3 regions of the Actinosynnema sp. NPDC023794 genome follow, and region 1 is predicted to be linked to each of the others. Evidence: riboswitches for the same ligand, from Rfam matches in the RefSeq annotation. Region 1 holds a riboswitch; each other region holds the start of a gene.
What was found. A riboswitch is a leader RNA that binds a small molecule or an ion and turns the genes downstream of it on or off. The one in region 1 is predicted to bind glycine.

Region 1 (4,130 bases):
AGCGGGACCCGATCGGGCAAGAAAAAGGCAAGGGAAATCACCTGAAGGGGTACCGGAAATGAGTGGCAGCCGCCAGCGGCCTTTGTCACGCTCGGTGCGTGCGTCGGCGCAATCAGGTGATGGGCTGTGCGGAGGTGGCAGTGTCTGAAGAACCTCGGTGTCCGTGCCAGGGGGTGGGCGAGTGGCCCGTACCTTGGTGATCGGCGGGGCCACCGGTCCCCTTGATCGTCCGTTCGGGTGACACTCGGGTCTCCCCAGGCGTGGTTGCGTGGTGTTCGTGCGACCGGTCGGGGGACGGCGGCGGGTTCGATCGTCATCATCCGGGTGAATGAGGGACCATGGCCGTTGACACGACCGGAGCGGCGCTCGGCCGCACTGCACTGTGAGACGGACGGAGACCGATCAGTGAACGTCAAGAAGGTGGTGACGCTGGCGGCGGTCGCGCTGGTGCTGTTCCTCCTGATCACCCAGCCGAACGAGTCCGCCGAGGCGGTGAGGACCGCGCTCGGGTGGCTCCAGTCCGGCGCCGAGTCGATCATCACCTTCGTCCGCAGCCTGTTCGCCTAGAGGACTCGCGGTAACCCCTCGCACCCCCGCTCAATGCGGTCACGATCGGTGACTATGCGCCCCGACCGTTGCACCGTACGGGTGGAATGAGGGCTATAACGCCCTGGTAACAGGGTTTTAGACAAACCAGGGTCTAGCGGTTGTCGGTACCCGCTAATACGGTGCGTCGCATTGGCTGATCTTCGACCGATGAGGAGGCAGAATGGTCGAGGACTCCGGAGTCGACGAGCTGTTGCGGCAGTGGGCGGCTGAGCGCTCGGACGACGCCGAGCTGCAGGAGGTGAACCGGATCAAGGACGCGTGGCTCGCGGAAGCCCCGCCGTCCGCGCCGGGGATCCCGGTGCAGCGGGCGAATGGCGGTCCCCGCGGCCTGATGAAGGTCGAGTCCGCGGATCCGGCGTACGTGACGGCGATGCGGAAGCGGGCGCCCGAGGTGCCCGAGCCCCTGCTCGCCGCGGCCGCCAGCTACTGGCAGCTGGTGGGCGACCTGTCCGAGGCGGAGCAGTGGTGGGACGCGGGCATCAGCCCGTTGGACCAGCGCGCTCTGGACTACCGGGCGGCCGGGCTCTCGCCCGCCGACCTCGGTCGTCGCCTCGGCCCGATGACGGTGCTCCAGCACCTGCGTCGGGGTAGCGCGGCGGCCTGGTGCGTGGCCAGGTTGCAGAGGCAACGCCGGGACGGCGTGGCCTAGGTCCGACGAGTCGGGGCGGGCTCCTGCGGTCGAGGAGCCCTTGCCTTCGAGGTGCGGGCTCCCGTGCGGGGAGCCCCAGCCTCGTGCGACGCACGAAGTACTCTTGAGGCGTGCGAGGCCTCATCACCCCCCAGCGCCTGGCCATCGCGGCCGTCTGCCTGGCGTCGCTGGTCGTGTGCTGCGGCCTGGCCTACTGGCAGTGGGAGCGGTTCTCCGAGGCCGGCGGCACGTTCCAGAACCTCGGTTACGTGTTCCAGTGGCCGCTGTTCGGCCTCTTCCCCGCGTTCATGGTGTGGCGCATCCGCAGGCTGGACGCCCGCCGCAAGGCCGAGGACGCCGCCGCGGCGACCGGGGCCGCCGACGAGGCCGCGCCGGAGCCGGTGGCCGTGCCGCCGCGGCCGGTCGTTACCGTTGAACCCGTCAGAGCGCCCGTGCGGGACGACGAGGACGAAGAGCTCGCGGCCTACAACCGCATGCTCGCCGAACTCAACGCGCGGGACCAGCGGTGAGCGAAGGTAGGGCGATGAGCGGCGCGTTGACCAGGTTCCGGTTCATGGCTTACGTGGTCGGTGTCGGGCTGCTGCTGCTCGTGGTCGCGATGATCGTCAAGTACGCGGGCGGCGACACGGGCATGATGCAGGTCGTCGGCCCGGTCCACGGCTTCCTGTACGCGGTGTACCTGGTGCTCACCGTCGACCTCGCGCTCAAGTCCCGCTGGTCGATCAAGGGCACGGTGCTGGTGCTGCTCGCGGGCACGATCCCGTTCGTGTCGTTCTACGCCGAGCGCAAGGTGGTCGAGAGCGTCCGGGCCGAGAAGAGCCTGTGACCGGGGTTGACCCCGCCCGCCGTGCGCCCCTAGCGTCTGGCGGTACCAACTGAACACGGCCGTCGATGTCGCGCGGGAGAGTCCCCGAGCGGGGCGCCGAAGGAGCAACTCCTCCCCGGAATCTCTCAGGCACAGGTACCGCGCGACGAAGGCAACTCTGGAAAGCAGGCGCGCCGCGGCGCGCCTCACCCACGGTGCAAGCCACCCCCACCGGGTGGTGAAGCTCTCAGGCTCATGGCAGAGGGGGAGGCTCACTCGACGAGGAGTCTCCGGTGGACCGTGTCATCCTTTCGCTCGTGAATCGCTCGGACGTGCCCGCCCGTCGACCCGACCGGTCGGCCCGTCGGCATGTCCGCACCCAGGGAGGGCCCGCCTGATGGAAAGCCGCCGCACACCCCTGCACGCCGAACACGAGGCGCTGGGCGCCATGTTCACCGACTTCGCGGGCTGGCGGATGCCGCTGCGCTACGACAGCGAGCTGGCCGAGCACCACGCGGTGCGCACGTCGGCGGGCCTGTTCGACCTGACCCACATGGGTGAGATCCTGCTCACCGGCCCGGAGGCGGGCGCCGCGCTCGACCACGCCCTGGTCGGCCACGCGTCCGCGATCGGCGTCGGCCGCGCCCGGTACACGATGATCTGCCAGGCCGACGGCGGCGTCATCGACGACCTGATCGTGTACCGCACGGGTGACACCGAGTACCTCGTCGTCGCCAACGCCTCGAACGCCGCCGTCGTGCACGAGGCCCTGGTCGAGCGGGCCGAGGGCTTCGACGCGGTGGTCGCGGACAAGTCGACCGACTACGCGCTGCTCGCCGTGCAGGGCCCGAAGGCCACCGCCATCCTCGCCGGCCTCACGCCGACCGACCTGGCCGCGGTGAAGTACTACGCGTCGTACCCGACCGAGGTCGCGGGCAAGCCCGTGCTGCTGGCCCGCACCGGCTACACCGGCGAGGACGGCTTCGAGCTGTTCGTCGCGCCGGACGACGCCGCGCACGTGTGGCAGGCCCTGCTGGAGGCGGGCGCGCCGCACGACCTCAAGCCCGCCGGCCTCGGCTGCCGCGACACGCTGCGGCTGGAGGCGGGCATGCCGCTGTACGGCAACGAGCTCGGCCGCGATCGCACGCCGTTCCAGGCGAACCTCGGCCGCGTGGTGAAGCTGGACAAGCCGGGCGACTTCGTCGGCCGCGACGCGCTGGCCGCCGCCGCCGAGCGGGGCGTGGACCAGGTCCTGGTCGGCTTGAAGACCACCTCCCGCCGCGCGCCGCGGCACGGCTACCCCGTGCTGGACGCCTCCGGCGCCCGGATCGGCGAGGTGACCAGCGGCGCGTTGTCGCCGACCCTGGGCTACTCGGTGGCGATGGCCTACGTGGCGGTCGGCAGCACCGAGCCCGGCACCCGGCTGTCGGTGGACGTCCGCGGCAAGCACGAGCCGGTCGAAGTCGTCGCACTGCCCTTCTACAAGCGCACCTCGTAAGGGAGACCCCACACATGTCCGAGCACTTCAACACCTCCCTCGCGGAGTTCGACCCGGAGGTCGCGAACGCCGTCGCCGCCGAGCTGCACCGGCAGCAGAGCACGCTGGAGATGATCGCCTCGGAGAACTTCACGCCGGTGTCGGTGCTGCAGGCGCAGGGGTCGGTGCTGACGAACAAGTACGCCGAGGGCTACCCCGGCCGGCGCTACTACGGCGGTTGCGAGAACGTCGACGTGATCGAGCGGCTGGCGATCGAGCGGGTCAAGGCGCTGTTCGGCGCCGGTTTCGCGAACGTGCAGCCGCACTCGGGCGCGCAGGCCAACGCGTGCGCGATGTTCGCCCTGCTCCAGCCGGGCGACACGATCCTGGGCCTCGACCTCGCGCACGGCGGCCACCTCACCCACGGCATGCGGATCAACTTCTCCGGCAAGCTCTACAACGTGGTGCCCTACCACGTGTCGGAGACCGACGGCCGCGTCGACATGGCCGAGGTGGAGCGGCTGGCGACCGAGCACCGGCCGAAGCTGATCGTGGCCGGCTGGTCGGCGTACCCGCGTCAGCTGGACTTC
Region 2 (4,130 bases), on a different contig from region 1:
GGCCGTGGAGAAGGGGTACGACGGCAAGCGGCCCCGGACGTGGGTCGGCGTGACGGCGGCGGGCCGGGCCGCGCTGGCGGCGGAGATGACGGCCCTGCGCGCGCTCGTCGAGCGGCACGTAGCCTCGCACGCATGAGCATCCACGACATCCCGCTGCGCACGCTGTCCGGTGAGCCGTCGAGCCTCGGCACGTTGGCGGGCAAGGCGTTGCTGGTGGTGAACGTCGCCTCGAAGTGCGGGCTGACGCCGCAGTACCAGGGCCTGGAGCGGCTCCAGGAGCGGTACGCGGCGCAGGGGTTCTCCGTGGTCGGGTTCCCGTGCAACCAGTTCGCCGGGCAGGAGCCGGGCACGGCGGAGGAGATCGCCGAGTTCTGCTCCGCCACGTACGGCGTGACTTTCCCGCTGTTCGAGAAGGTCGAGGTGAACGGCCCGTCCCGGCACCCGCTGTACGCCGAGCTGACGTCGTTCGCGGACCTCGACGGCGCGGCCGGGGACGTGCAGTGGAACTTCGAGAAGTTCCTGCTCGCGCCGTCCGGCGACGTCGTGGCGAGGTTCCGGCCGCGGACCGAGCCGGAGGACGAGGCGGTCGTGAAGGCGATCGAGTCGGTGCTCCCCTAGTCCGACGGCGACGGCGACGGCGACGGCGACGGCGGGGAGGCGGGCGCGCGACCACCTCCCCGCCCAGGTCAGCACTCGATGACGTTCACGGCGAGGCCGCCGCGCGCGGTCTCCTTGTACTTGACCTTCATGTCCTTGCCCGTCTCACGCATGGTCTTGATGACCTTGTCCAGCGACACGAAGTGCGAGCCGTCGCCGCGCAACGCCATCCGCGCCGCCGTGATCGCCTTGATCGAGGCCAACGCGTTGCGCTCGATGCACGGGATCTGCACGAGTCCCCCGATCGGGTCGCACGTCAGCCCCAGGTTGTGCTCCATGGCGATCTCGGCCGCGTTCTCCACCTGCTCCGGCGTGCCGCCCAGCACCTCGGCCAGCCCGCCCGCCGCCATCGAGCACGCCGAACCGACCTCGCCCTGGCACCCGACCTCGGCGCCGGAGATCGACGCGTTCTCCTTGAACAGCACGCCGACCGCGCCCGCCGTCAGCAGGAACCGCACCACGCCGTCGTCGGACGCGCCCGGCACGAACCGGGTGTAGTAGTGCAGCACCGCGGGCACGATGCCGGCCGCGCCGTTGGTCGGCGCGGTCACCACGCGGCCACCCGCGGCGTTCTCCTCGTTCACCGCCAACGCGAACAGGGTCACCCAGTCCATCACCCGCAACGGGTCCGTGGCGTAGTGCTCGGCGGCCATCCGCTGCCGCATCTCGGCCGCGCGCCGCCGCACCTTCAAGCCACCGGGCAGCACGCCGGTCTGCGTGCAGCCGCGCTCGACGCACTCCTGCATCACGTCCCAGATGCGCAACAACTCCGAGCGCACCGACTCCTCGTCGCGCCACGACCGCTCGTTGGCGAGCATGACCTCGCTGATCGACAGCCCGGTCTCCCGGCACCGCGCCAGCAGCTCGTCACCCGTGTGGAACGGGTGCGCGACCGGCGTCTCGTCGGGCTTGATCCGGTCCGCTCCGGTGGCCGTGTCGTCCACCACGAACCCGCCGCCGACGGAGTAGTACACCGCCGAGTCGACCACGACGTCACCCGAGTGGGCGGTGAAGCTCATCCCGTTGGGGTGCAGCGGCAACGACTTCCGCCGGTGCATCACCAGGTCGGCGTCCTCGGTGAACGCGATCTCCCGCGCCCCCGCCAGCCGCAGCCGCCCCGTGGCGCGGATCTCCGCCAGCCGCCGTTCGGCCTCCTCCGGGTCGACCTCCTCCGGCCGGCTGCCCTCCAGGCCGAGCACCACCGCCTTCGGGCTGCCGTGCCCGTGCCCGGTCGCGCCGAGCGAGCCGAACAGCTCCACGTGCACCCGGTCGACCGAGGCCAACGAGGGCCGCAGCCGTTCCGCGAACATCATCGCCGCGCGCATCGGGCCCACCGTGTGCGAGCTCGACGGTCCGATGCCCACGGAGAACAGGTCGAACACGCTGATCGCCATGACCTCAGTCCCCGGTCAGTTCCGCGTACTTCGCCGCGGTCAGCAACCCGGACGCGTCCGTCACGGCCACCTTGAACAGCCACCCGGCCCCGTACGGGTCGTTGTTGATCAACGACGGGTCGTCGACGGCGGCCCGGTTGACCTCCACCACCTCGCCGCTGATCGGCGCGTACAGGTCGCTGACCGACTTGGTCGACTCCAGCTCGCCGCACACCTCGCCGGACTTCACCACGGCGCCGACCTCGGGCAGCTCCACGAACACGATGTCACCCAACGACTCCGCCGCGTACGACGTGATGCCGACCGCCACGGGGTCCTGGGTACCCGGCGCCCAGTCCACCCACTCGTGCTCGGGCGTGTACAGCAGGTTGTCCGGAAAAGTCACGACAGCGCTCCCTCACGGCAAGGTCCACCAGAGCCCCACTCTGTCCTGGGACCTGAGAGCTTCACCGACGCCGGAGCGGCGGCTTGCACCGTGGGTGCGCGGACGTGCGCTTTCCAGAGTCGCCTCACCCGAGCGGTTCTCGCTGCCTGAGAGTGTGCGGGGTACTTGCTCCTTCGGCGCCCCGGCACGTTCACCGAGGTCTCTCCCGCGCGGGTTCCGGCGCTCCTGGCGCGCCGCGGCCGATGTTCAGTTGGTTGGCCCGCACGCTAGGTGCCCGGCACGACGGGTGTCAACGCACCGTCGGACTTGTTCGATCGGCACAGTGGCGCAGGGGTGCGTTGGTGCCGGCCGCACGATGACACCGAACACCCGTTACCGGACCTTTGGTGTAACACCGGCCGAAGGAGCCCACCGTGCGGATCGCCGTCCCCCGCGAGATCAAGAACCACGAGTACCGCGTCGCGCTGACCCCGGCGGGCGCGCACGAGCTGACGCAGCGCGGTCACGACGTGGTGGTCGAGGCCGGCGCGGGCCTCGGTTCGGCCATCACCGACGAGGAGTACCTGGCCGCGGGCGCGAAGGTGCTGGCCACCGCGGACGACGTGTGGGCCGAGGGCGACCTGGTGCTCAAGGTCAAGGAGCCGATCGCCGAGGAGTACCCGCGGCTGCGCCAGGGCCAGGTCCTGTTCACGTACCTGCACCTGGCCGCCGACCGGCCGCTGACGCAGGCGCTGCTGGACTCCGGCACCACCGCCGTCGCCTACGAGACCGTGCAGTCGGCGAACGGCGCGCTGCCGCTGCTGGCGCCGATGTCCGAGGTGGCGGGCAGGCTCGCGCCGCAGGTGGGCGCGTTCTCCCTGATGAAGCCGTCCGGCGGGCGCGGCGTGCTGCCCGGCGGCGTGCCCGGCGTGCACCCGGCGCGGGTGGTCGTGATCGGCGGCGGCGTGGCGGGCCTGAACGCGGCGGCGATCGCCGTCGGCATGGGCGCGGACGTGCAGATCCTGGACACCAACGTCGACCGGCTGCGCCACATCGACGCCCTCTACCAGGGCCGCCTGCGCACCGTGACGTCCAACCGGTACTCCGTCGAGCAGGCCGTGCGCGAGGCCGACCTGGTCATCGGCGCGGTGCTGGTGCCCGGCGCGAAGGCGCCGAAGCTGGTCAGCAACGAGCTGGTGGCCGACATGAAGCCCGGCTCCGTCCTCGTGGACATCGCGATCGACCAGGGCGGCTGCTTCGCCGACTCGCGCCCGACCACGCACGCCGACCCGACCTACCAGGTGCACGACACCGTCTTCTACTGCGTGGCGAACATGCCCGGCGCCGTGCCGCGGACGTCGACCTACGCGCTGACCAACGTGACGCTGCCGTACGCCGTCGCGCTGGCCGACCAGGGCTGGGAGGCGGCGCTGCGCGCGGACGCGTCGCTGGCGCACGGCCTGAACGCGCACGAGGGCCTGCTGACGAACCTGCCGGTCGCGCAGGCGCACGGGATGACCCACACGCCGCTCGACCTCTGAGACCCCCAAGCGCGAAGGGCCCCGCTCACAGCACGTGAGCGGGGCCCTTCGGCGATGAAAGACGGCCCGCTCAACCAGCCTGGGGGTCACTGGGAGCGGGCCGCGTGACCAATCTTAGCCGGGAACAGGGGTCCCTGCCCAGTGACCCCACCGATCCGGCCGACATCCGTTCCG
Region 3 (4,130 bases), on a different contig from region 1:
CGCGGTGGTCAGCCGCCGTAAGCGGAGACCGGCGGGCAGGAGCAGACCAGGTTGCGGTCGCCCTTGGCGCCGTCGATGCGACGCACCGGGGGCCAGGTCTTCGGGGCCGACGCGCCCGCCGGGAACACCGCCACCTCGCGGCTGTACGGGTGGTTCCACTCGGTGGCGATGGAGGCCGCCGTGTGCGGCGCGTTGCGCAGCGGGTTGTCGTCGGCCGGCCACTCGCCCGAGCCGACGCGGTCGATCTCGTGCCGGATCGCGATCATCGCGTCGATGAACCGGTCGATCTCGCCCAGGTCCTCGCTCTCCGTCGGCTCCACCATGAGCGTGCCCGCCACCGGGAACGACATGGTCGGCGCGTGCAGCCCGTAGTCCGCCAGCCGCTTCGCCACGTCGTCCACCGTCACGCCGGTCGCCTTGGTGATCGGCCGCAGGTCGAGGATGCACTCGTGGGCCACGAAACCGCCCTCGCCGGTGTAGAGCACCGGGAAGTGCTCGTCCAGGCGGCGGGCCACGTAGTTCGCCGCCGCCACGGCGGTGAGGGTGGCGCGGCGGAGGCCGTCGGCGCCCATCATCCGCACGTACGCCCACGAGATCGGCAGGATCGACGCCGAACCCCACGGCGCGGCGCTGATCGGGCCGACACCGGTCGCCGGGCCGGCCGACGGCTGCAACGGGTGGTTCGGCAGGAACGGCGCCAGGTGCGACCGCACGCCGATCGGCCCGACACCCGGGCCGCCGCCGCCGTGCGGGATGCAGAACGTCTTGTGCAGGTTCAGGTGCGACACGTCCGACCCGAACTTGCCGTACTGCGCCAACCCGATCAGCGCGTTGAGGTTCGCGCCGTCCACGTACACCTGGCCACCGGCGTCGTGCACCAGCCCGCACACCTCGCGCACGGTGTCCTCGTACACGCCGTGCGTCGACGGGTACGTGATCATGATCGCGGCCAGGTCGTCGCGGTGCGCGTCGATCGTCGAACGCAGGTGCTCGATGTCCACGTTGCCGTGGTCGTCGCACTTGACGACCACGACCCGCATCCCGGCCATCACGGCGGACGCGGCGTTGGTGCCGTGCGCGCTGGACGGGATCAGGCACACGTCGCGGTGGTCGTCGCCGTTGGCGCGGTGGTAGGCGCGGATCGCCAGCAGGCCCGCGAACTCGCCCTGGCTGCCCGCGTTCGGCTGCAACGACACCGCGTCGTACCCGGTGACCTCTGCCAGCCACCGCTCCAGGTCACCGACGATGCTCAGCAGCCCTTCCGCGTCCGACGCGGGCGCGAACGGGTGCAGGTCGGCGAACTCCGGCCAGGTGATCGGCTCCATCTCGGCCGTGGCGTTGAGCTTCATGGTGCACGAGCCCAGTGGGATCATGCTGCGGTCCAGCGCCACGTCCTTGTCCGACAACGCGCGCAGGTAGCGCAGCAGCGCGGTCTCGGAGCGGTGCGAGTGGAACACCGGGTGGGTCAGGTAGTCGCTGGTGCGGCGCAGGTCGGCGGGGATGCCGTCGGCGGTGTCGGCGTCCAGGCCGTCCACGTCGGAGACGGTGACGCCGAACGCCGTCCACACCGCGACGAGGTGATCGCGCGTGGTGGTCTCGTCGCACGCGATGGACACCACGTCGTCGTCGACCTGCCACAGGTTCACGCCGAGGTCGCGCGCGGCGGAGACGACGGCGGCGGCGCGGCCCTCCACCCGGGCCCGCACGGTGTCGAAGAACTCGCCGTGCACGATCTCGACGCCGCCCTCCAGCAGACCGGCGGCCAGCACGGTCGCCATCCGGTGGGCGCGGGTCGCGATCGCCTTCAGCCCCTCCGGGCCGTGGTACACCGCGTACATCGACGCGATCACCGCGAGCAGGACCTGCGCGGTGCAGATGTTGCTGGTCGCCTTCTCCCGGCGGATGTGCTGCTCGCGCGTCTGCAGGGCGAGGCGGTAGGCGAGCGAGCCGTCCGCGTCCACGGACACGCCGACGAGCCGTCCGGGCAGCTGCCGCTCCAGGCCCTGGCGCACGGCCATGTAGCCCGCGTGCGGCCCACCGAACCCGATCGGCACGCCGAAGCGCTGCGTGGTGCCGACGACGACGTCCGCGCCGATCTCGCCGGGCGGGCGCAGCAGCGTCAACGCCAGCAGGTCCGCGGCGACCACGGCCTGCGCGCCCGCCTTGTGGATCTCCTCGACGACCGCCGCGTGGTCGCGCACCACGCCGGACGCGCCGGGGTAGGACAGCAGCACGCCGAAGAAGTCGCCGCCGAGGCCGAGCCCTTCGATGCCCTGCGACAGGTCGGCGGTCACGACCTCGATGCCCAGCGGCTCGGCGCGCGTCTCGATGACGGCCAGCGTCTGCGGCAGCGTGTCGGCGTCCACGACGAACTTGTCCGACTTCGACCGCCCCGCGCGGCGGACCAGCGTCATCGCCTCGGCGGCGGCGGTGGACTCGTCCAGCATCGAGGCGTTGGCCAGCGGCAGGCCGGTCAGGTCGGCGACCATCGTCTGGAAGTTCAGCAGGGCTTCGAGGCGGCCCTGGGAGATCTCCGGCTGGTAGGGCGTGTAGGCGGTGTACCAGGCGGGGCTCTCCAGCACGTTGCGGCGGATCACCGGCGGCGTGGTCGTGCCGTAGTAGCCGAGCCCGATCATCTGCGTCATCGGGCGGTTGCGGGAGGCGAGGGCGCGCAGCTCGGCCAGCGCCTCGGTCTCGGTGGCGGGCGCGGGCAGGTCCAGCACCAGGTCGCGCTCGCGGATCGACTCGGGGACGGCGTGCTGCGCCAGTTCCTCCAGCGAGCCGACGCCGATCACGTCGAGGATGCGGGCCAGCTCGGCGGGCCGCGGGCCCACGTGCCGGTCGGCGAACGGGGTGCCGTGCTCGAGTGCGGCGAGGGGGATGCGGTCCTGCGTCATCGGTGCTGGCCTCCAGGGCTCCGGACAGACTTCTGCCGTTGCCCTCCCCCTCTGTCTTCTGCCCGGCGGCGGGCGCCTGAGAGCTTCACCCGGCTGGCGGGTTTGCACCGTCGGCGGGGTCGGTCGGTGGTGGCCGACCCGCTTTCCAGAGGCGTCTCACCCGCACGGTCCTTGCGCCTGAGAGGTTCCGGGGAGGATTTGCTCCTTCGGCGCCGAGGCTGGCTCGGACTCTCCCGCACGGGATAAAGCGACTACGCGCGAAATCGTACCCGGCAGGTGGGTGAGCGGTACCGCCGGCGCGACGTGGATCTCAGTGCGCGCGCCGGTCGTGCCGCCCGGTCATCCCACCGCGTTGCGCCGGTCGGTCAGCCGATGGCCCTGGTCCGCCGGCGACGGGACAGCTCGTCGTCGGCCGGCTCCACGATCTCGGCGCCGTCCGCGCGTTCGGCGGGGAAGTCGTGGATCGTGCCGCTGATCTCCCGCATCGCGCCGGAGACCGCGATGCCGAACACCCCTTGGCCGCCCTGGAGCAGGTCGACCACCTCCTCGGGCGACGTGCACTCGTAGACGGTGGTGCCGTCGCTGAACAACGTGATCCGGGCCAGGTCCTGCACGCCGCGGCGACGCAGGTGGTCGACCGCGACCCGGATGTTCTGCAACGAGACACCGGTGTCCAGCAGCCGCTTGACGACCTTGAGGACCAGGATGTCCTTGAACGAGTAGAGCCGTTGACTGCCGGAGCCGTGGGCACTCCTTATCGTCGGGTTGACCAACCCCGTGCGCGCCCAGTAGTCCAGCTGGCGGTAGGTGATGCCCGCGATCTGGCACGCGGCGGGGCCGCGGTACCCGACCAGTTCGTCCGGCAGCGAGGAGTCCGGGAACAGCTCACCCTGTTCGCCGGATCCGGCCCGGATGGGCGCTTCCTCGACCACGCCTGCCTCCCCTCGGTCCGGTCACGACGACCGGCGACCAACGTGAAGCCGCCGCGGAGTGTTCGGCAGCAACCGAATCACACCGTGGCAATTCACCTGAGTTCGACGGTAAGACCGGGTAGGGGGCAGGTCAACGCGACGCGCTGGGCGTGTCTTGCCTCAACGTGAGGTTGAGGTTGAGAGAGTCGCCGGTCGTAAGCCATTCGAGTGACGTTTAGTGATCGTTTAGCGGGGCGAGGTTGACGTTGTGTAACCCGGAGGCGTGACACCTGGAGGTGGCACGCGGGGTTGATCCACAACG

Region 2: linked by a shared signal. The riboswitch ahead of gcvH (glycine cleavage system protein GcvH) and the one ahead of gcvT (glycine cleavage system aminomethyltransferase GcvT) in region 1 are both predicted to bind glycine.
Region 3: linked by a shared signal. The riboswitch ahead of gcvP (aminomethyl-transferring glycine dehydrogenase) and the one ahead of gcvT (glycine cleavage system aminomethyltransferase GcvT) in region 1 are both predicted to bind glycine.

What each region holds. Positions count from the first base shown of each region.
Region 1 covers NZ_JBFAFR010000002.1:626,499-630,628, forward strand. Annotated here, with positions in the region: gene AB0H12_RS07520 (hypothetical protein) at 406-567, shown strand; gene AB0H12_RS07525 (helix-turn-helix transcriptional regulator) at 770-1,258, shown strand; gene AB0H12_RS07530 (hypothetical protein) at 1,369-1,767, shown strand; gene AB0H12_RS07535 (DUF3817 domain-containing protein) at 1,782-2,084, shown strand; glycine riboswitch at 2,148-2,235, shown strand; gene gcvT (glycine cleavage system aminomethyltransferase GcvT) at 2,461-3,561, shown strand; gene glyA (serine hydroxymethyltransferase) at 3,576-4,130, shown strand, end outside.
Region 2 covers NZ_JBFAFR010000032.1:67,495-71,624, reverse strand. Annotated here, with positions in the region: gene AB0H12_RS37860 (transcriptional regulator) at 1-136, shown strand, start outside; gene AB0H12_RS37855 (glutathione peroxidase) at 133-618, shown strand; gene AB0H12_RS37850 (L-serine ammonia-lyase) at 687-2,051, opposite strand; gene gcvH (glycine cleavage system protein GcvH) at 2,056-2,436, opposite strand; glycine riboswitch at 2,560-2,654, opposite strand; gene ald (alanine dehydrogenase) at 2,850-3,956, shown strand.
Region 3 covers NZ_JBFAFR010000034.1:11,006-15,135, forward strand. Annotated here, with positions in the region: gene gcvP (aminomethyl-transferring glycine dehydrogenase) at 9-2,897, opposite strand; glycine riboswitch at 3,053-3,143, opposite strand; gene AB0H12_RS38525 (MerR family transcriptional regulator) at 3,263-3,829, opposite strand.